Regions from separate parts of the Allobosea sp. GW821-FHT03A12 genome, predicted to be linked through region 1. Evidence: predicted binding sites of a transcription regulator. Region 1 holds the regulator's gene; each other region holds the start of a gene.
What was found. The regulator PhoB, encoded in region 1, activates phosphate uptake and scavenging genes when phosphate is short. The targets are predictions, from matches to a motif close to TGTCATNNANCTGTCAT.

Region 1 (2,195 bases):
CGCCGAGATGGGCGGCATGTCCGAGCGCATGCTCGGCGACTCCACCGTGGCGCTGGTGCGCCGCGACACCGCGCTCGCCCAGAAGATCATCAGCGCCGACCAGCGCCTCGACAATCTCCAGCGCGAGGTCGAGGAGAAGGCGGTGCTGACCATCGCCCGCCGCCAGCCGCTGGCCAACGACCTGCGCGAGCTGATCTCGGCGATCCGCATCGCCGCCGACATCGAGCGCGTCGGCGACCTCGCCAAGAACATCGCCAAGCGCGCCGTCGCGATCTCCGGCCAGTTCTCGCCGCCGCATCGCGCCGTGGTCGGGCTGGAGCATATGAGCCGCCTGGTCCAGGCCCAACTCAAGGACGTGCTCGACGCCTATGCCGCCAGCAACGAGCAGAAGGCGATGGAGGTCTGGCGCCGCGACGACGAGATCGACGCGCTCTACACCTCGCTGTTCCGCGAGCTCCTGACCTATATGATGGAGGATCCGCGCAACATCACCTTCTGCACGCATCTCCTGTTCTGCGCGAAGAACGTCGAGCGCATCGGCGACCATACCACCAACATCGCCGAGACCATCCACTACCTCGTCACCGGCCAGTCCATCGACGAGACCCGGCCGAAGCTCGACACCACCAACATCCTCGTCGACCTGCCGGCGGCCAATGGCTGAACCGGCGGGCGGCGCGCTTTCCGTTCAGCCGGAATCGGCTGAACGATCAGAATTCGCGCAGTTGAAAAGTTGGAGCATGTTCTGATCGCAAAAGTGGTTTCCACTTTTGCGGAACAGGCTCCGAGCGAAAGCGAGACGTAATGCCTGCACGCATCCTGATCGTCGAGGACGAGGAGCCGCTCACCCTGCTGCTGCGCTACAATCTCGAGGCCGAGGGCTTTGAGGTCGACAGCGTGGCGCGTGGCGACGACGCCGAACTGCATCTGCGCGACCATACGCCCGATCTCGTCCTGCTCGACTGGATGCTGCCGGGCCTCTCCGGCATCGAGCTCTGCCGGCGTCTGCGCACCCGCCGCGACACCGAGCGCGTGCCGATCATCATGCTGACTGCCCGCGGCGAGGAGACCGAGCGCGTGCGCGGCCTCGCCACCGGCGCCGACGACTATGTCGTCAAGCCGTTCTCGCTGCCCGAGCTGATCGCCCGCATCCAGGCCCTGCTGCGTCGCGCCAAGCCCGGCCATGTCGCCGGCCTGCTCGCCGCCGGCGATCTCGAGCTCGACCGTACGACGCGGCGCGTCCGCCGTGCCGGCGCCGAACTGCATCTCGGCCCGACCGAGTTCCGTCTGCTCGAATTCCTGATGCAGGCGCCGGGCCGGGTCTATTCGCGGGCGCAGTTGCTCGATGCCGTCTGGGGCCGCGACGTCTATATCGACGAGCGCACCGTCGACGTCCATGTCGGGCGTCTGCGCAAGGCGATCACGCCCGCCAACGCCAAGGACCCGCTGCGCACCGTGCGCGGCGCCGGCTACGCCTTCGATGAGACGTTTGCGCGCGGCTGAGCGCTTCGATCAGCGCGGCGCGGCGATGATCACCGCCGCGCCGGCGAGGCAGAGAACGGCTCCCGCGAGATCATAGCGATCCGGCGCGACCTTCTCGACCAGCGCCATCCAGGCCAGCGACGCCATGATGTAGATGCCGCCATAGGCGGCGAAGGCGCGCCCGGCGGCGGGGCTGTCGACCAGGGTCAGCAGCCAGGCGAAGACCGCGAGAAAGACGAGTCCCGGCAGCAGCCACCAGACCGGCTTGTCGAGCTTCAGCCAGGCCCAGAAGGCGAAGCAGCCGGCGATTTCCGCCAGCGCCGCGGCGGCATAGATCGCCAGGGTCGTCATGGGCGCTCCCACTCATTCCAGCCATGAAAAAGCCGGCCACGAGGGCCGGCTTTTCAGCGTCCAAACATGCCGCCCACTCAGGCGCGAATGGCCTTGCGGTCGCGGCGGCGGTCGGCTGCCGGCTGGTAGGCGATGCGGGCGTGATAGGCGCAATAGGGCAGGCCGGTGGCGCTGCGGCCGCCGCAGAAGCGGAACTCCGGCGTGGTCGGGTCGCCCATTGGCCAGCGGCACATATATTCGCGCAGGTCCATGATCGTGACCCGCTCGGAGAACGGCACGACCACGTCCTCGGCCGGCGCCGGAGCGCGTTCGACCTGGGCTTCGGCTTCGATCTGTGGCGCGAACTGCGGGGCGAGCGCGGT
Region 2 (2,195 bases), on a different contig from region 1:
CGCTTGCCGCTCAGATGGGCGTAGGCGGCGTCGGCGGCATGGGCCAGCAGCTCGGGCGGCAGCGCAACGAGATCCTCAGCGACGCTGCGGCCATAGAGCAGCTTGGGGAAGTCCGCCGGCATCGTCGCGCGAAGCTCGTGAGCAGCCGTCTCGATCGCGGTGACGGCAGCCGCCGTAGCATTCGCTTCGCGCTTGGCCATAATCGTCTTCCCCCTGCTATTTTGCCGAAGCGATGACATAGCTCACCGGCGGCTGCAACTTTCGTCGCATCGCAGCAGCCAGATTGCACCAATATGGCGCGGAAACGGCAAGTCTTGTCCGAACCGCGCGGATAAAGACGCAAGGAGTGCAGAGATGACGAAGAAGCATGACAAAGCGATGGTGGGCGAACAGCCTGCCAAGCAGGACGCTCCGCCCGCCGTGATGGCGCTCTCTCTGCCGCGAGCCGAGCTCTCCGAGCCGATGCAGGCCTATTTCGCCAAATGCGAGGAGAAGCTCGGCTACATCCCGAACGTGCTTGCCGCCTATTCGCATGACGACGCCAAGCTCCAGGCCTTCGCCACCTTCTACAATGACCTGATGCTGGCGCCGTCCGGACTGTCGAAGCTGGAGCGCGAGATGATCGCGGTCGCGGTCTCCAGCGTGAACCGTTGCTATTATTGCCTGACGGCGCATGGCCAGGCGGTGCGCCAGCTCTCGGGCGATCCCGTGCTCGGCGAGATGATGGTGATGAACTATCGCGCCGCTCGGCTCTCGCGGCGCCACCGCGCCATGCTCGACTTCTCGGTGAAGCTGACGGAAGAGCCGCACAAGATCGAGGAGGAGGATCGGCAGGTCCTGCGCGCCGCCGGCTTCGGCGAGCGCGACATCTGGGACATCGGAGCGGTCGCCGCCTTCTTCAACATGTCGAACCGGATCGCCTCGGCCGTCGATATGCGGCCCAATCCCGAGTATCACGGTGCGTCCAGGTAAAAGGCCGGCCAAAAGAAAACGGCCGGCGGAAAACCGCCAGCCGTGAGTTGGCTTCGACTCGTTGGCCCGGCCCGCCGCAGCGCCGGAGGGGCTGGGGGGCTGACGTGTCCGGAACCGGACAGGCCGGGCCGCCGAAGCAACGAATCGGAGTTGAGCCCCGTAACGGGGCGTTCGCTGGGCGCAAGCGCGGCAAAATCATGGCAATCGCCCCGGCCCCGAAAAAGGATGGCGGGCCTGTCACCAATCTGTCTTGCGGGACTCTTGCCAGCGCCGGAGGGCGGGCGCATCATCCCTTGCCGGATCACCACCGGCCACGAAAAGGAGGCGTGATGAGCGAAAGCGAAACTCCGCCAGGTCAGCGAGCGGGCGCGGTCGTCGCCTTTCCGGCTGCTGCCGCGCCCTCTTCCGTCACCTTCGATCGCCGCGAGCTGAACGAGCTGTTCAACCTCTATGGCCGGATGGTCGCGGCCGGCGAATGGCGCGACTACGCCATCGATTTCCTGCGCGACAAGGCGCAGTTCTCGGTCTTCCGGCGCACGGCCGAGGTGCCGCTCTATCGGATCGTCAAGGATCCGTCGCTGGCGCGGCGCCAGGGCGCCTATTCGGTGGTCACCGCGACCGGGCTGATCCTGAAACGCGGCGCCGAGCTCGGCCGGGTGCTCAAGGTGCTCGACAAGCGGCTGAGCGTGGTGAACTGATTCCTGCCTGCGCCGTGTGACGTCAGATCAAAAGAAAAGCCCCGGCCGCGAGGCCGGGGCTTCTTGATTCTCAGACTGCGGCCCTGATCACTCCTGGCGCGAGCCGAAGAGCGAGAGCAGCATCTGGAACATGTTGACGAAGTTCAGGTAGAGCGACAGGGCGCCGTTCACCGAGAGCTTCGCGGCCGACTCGGAGTCCATGTCCGAGTACAGGTACATTTCCTTCAGGCGCTGCGTATCCCAGGCGGTCAGGCCAGCGAAGACCAGCACGCCGATCACCGAGATGGCGAAGGAGAGCGCGCTCGAGGCCAGGAAGATGTTGACCACCGAGGCGATCACCAGGCCGATCAGGCCCATGATCAGGAACGAGCCGATGCCCGACAGCGACTTCTTCGTGGTGTAGCCGAACAGGCTGAGGCCAGCGAAGGAGGCCGCGGTGATGAAGAACACCTTGGCGATCGATTCACCGGTGAAGACCACGAAGATCGAGGACAGCGAGATGCCCATCACCGCCGCGAAGGCGAA
Region 3 (2,195 bases), 230 kb from region 1:
CATGGATTCCGGGGTCGGGCCTTACGGCCCGCCCCCGGAACGACCAGCGAGCGTGAGATCAGCGGGCCATGGTGCGCTCGAACTGGCGCAGCGCCTGGTTGCCGCGCTCATTGGCGGCGTCGAGCGCCGCCTTCGGCGTCTTCTGGCCGTTCAGCGCCGCCTCGATCTCCTCCGACCAGATGTCGCGGATCTGGACGAGGCCGCCGAAACGCACGCCGCGGGAGTTGTCGGTCGGCTCCTTGTTGTTGAGCTCGAGCAGCGGCGTCTCGAGATAGGGGTTCTGGTTGTAGAAACCCGACGCCTTGACCTTCTCATAGGCCGCCTTGGTGATCGGCAGGTAGCCGGACTCGGTGTGCAGCTTCACCTGCCGGTCGACGTCAGAGAGGAAGGTGAAGAACTTGGCGACGCCCTTGTACTCGTCAGCCTTCTTGCCGCCCATGACCCAGAGCGAGGCGCCGCCGATGATCGAGTTCTGCGGCGCGCCGGCGACATCCGGATAATACGGCATCGGCGCGTTCGACCAGTCGAACTTGGCGTTGGCCTTGACGTTGCCGAAGAAGGCCGAGGAGGTCAGGAAGAGCGGGCACTCCCCCGAGGTGAAGCGGCCCTCGCCGGTGTTGGTGCGGCCGGAATAGTCGAAGGTCTTGTCCTTCTGAAGCTCGGCCAGATTGGTCAGGTGCTTGACGAAGAGGTCGCCGTTGATGCGGAACTCGGTATCGAAGCCATCGAAGCCGTTGGCCTTGGTGCCGACAGGCACGTTGTGCCAGGCGCCGAGCTGCTCGATATTGGCCCAGGTGGTCCAGGCGGTCGAGAAGCCGCACTTGTCGAAGCCCGCGGCCTTGAGCTTCTTGGCCGCTGCGAACACCTCCGGCCAGGTCTTCGGCGGCGCCTCCGGCAGGCCCGCCTTCTTCAGCGCGTCCTTGTTATACCACATCACCATCGAGGACGAGTTGAACGGGAAGGAGAGCATCTCACCCTTCGTCGTCGAATAGTAGCCGGTGATCGCCGGCAGATAGCTCTTCGGATCGAATTTCTCGCCGGCGTCCTTCATCACGTCGGCGACCGGCTTGATCGCGCCCTTGGCCGACATCATCGTCGCGGTGCCGACCTCGAAGACCTGCATGATGTGCGGCGCGTTGCCGGCACGGAAAGCGGCGATGCCGGCGTTCAGCGTGTCGGGATAGGACCCCTTATAGGCGACGACGACCTTGTAGTCCTTCTGCGAGGCGTTGAACTCCTCGGCCAGCTTGACGACGACGTCGTTGTTGGCGCCGGTCATGGCGTGCCACCACTGGATCTCGGTCTGCGCCATAGCCGGCGAAGCAGCGGCGAGCGCGAACGCACCGACCGCGGTCAAGGTCTTCGATTTGAAGGTCATTATCAGCTCCCTCTCAGCCCCCGATACACGCGGGCGTTCTTGTCGTTGGTGCGCAAGCTAGCATGAAGCCGGGGCGACAGTTCAATGACAAAACGATGACATTTCCGCCCCGCTGTGGACGCGCATCCGCGCACTTGCGATTTCCGGCGGAAGCGGCTGTTCTTCGCAGCTCGCCCTGTACACTGCACACAACCTGGATCAGCCATGCCCTCGCTTTCGCTCACGCCCGCCAACACCCTGCCGGCCGATGCCGACCGCGCCGCGCTGGCCGGCCGGGTCTGGCGCCCGGATCTCGCGGGACCATCGGTGGTCAAGCTCCAGGGCGACACGGTGATCGACGTCACCGCGGCCTTCCCGACCATGCGAGACCTGTGCGAGACCACCGATCCGGCAACGGCCCTGCGCGCCGCTGATGGCGAGAGCCTGGGCTCGCTGGCCGACCTGCTCGCCAACAGCTCGGCCGCCACGCGCAATGACGGCAGGCCCTGGCTGCTCGCCCCGGTCGATCTGCAGGCGGTCAAGGCCGCCGGCGTCACCTTCGCGGTGTCGATGCTGGAGCGCGTCATCGAGGAGAAGGCGCGTGGCAACCCGGCCGCCGCCGCCGCGATCCGGGCCGAGATCGGCAAGCTGATCGGCGACGATCTCTCCAAGCTGAAGCCCGGCTCGCCCGAGGCGATGAAGCTGAAGGAGGTGCTGATCGCCCAGAACAGCTGGAGCCAGTACCTTGAGGTCGGCATCGGGCCGGACGCCGAGATCTTCACCAAGGCGCCGCCGATGTCGGCGGTCGGCACCGGCGCCGATGCCGGGCTGCACCCGG

Region 2: the regulator PhoB is predicted to act here: its motif matches at 1,208-1,224, upstream of AC3WLC_RS31080 (DUF2794 domain-containing protein).
Region 3: the regulator PhoB is predicted to act here: its motif matches at 1,452-1,468, upstream of ugpB (sn-glycerol-3-phosphate ABC transporter substrate-binding protein UgpB).

The regions. Positions count from the first base shown of each region.
Region 1 covers NZ_JBYSVZ010000006.1:426,942-429,136, reverse strand. Annotated here, with positions in the region: gene phoU (phosphate signaling complex protein PhoU) at 1-664, shown strand, start outside; gene phoB (phosphate regulon transcriptional regulator PhoB) at 805-1,503, shown strand; gene AC3WLC_RS24420 (YnfA family protein) at 1,513-1,833, opposite strand; gene AC3WLC_RS24415 (GcrA family cell cycle regulator) at 1,911-2,195, opposite strand, start outside.
Region 2 covers NZ_JBYSVZ010000013.1:46,106-48,300, reverse strand. Annotated here, with positions in the region: gene AC3WLC_RS31090 (NAD-glutamate dehydrogenase) at 1-200, opposite strand, end outside; gene AC3WLC_RS31085 (peroxidase-related enzyme) at 379-972, shown strand; gene AC3WLC_RS31080 (DUF2794 domain-containing protein) at 1,302-1,670, shown strand; gene AC3WLC_RS31075 (Bax inhibitor-1/YccA family protein) at 1,758-2,195, opposite strand, start outside.
Region 3 covers NZ_JBYSVZ010000006.1:198,124-200,318, forward strand. Annotated here, with positions in the region: gene ugpB (sn-glycerol-3-phosphate ABC transporter substrate-binding protein UgpB) at 59-1,378, opposite strand; gene AC3WLC_RS23260 (fumarylacetoacetate hydrolase family protein) at 1,583-2,195, shown strand, end outside.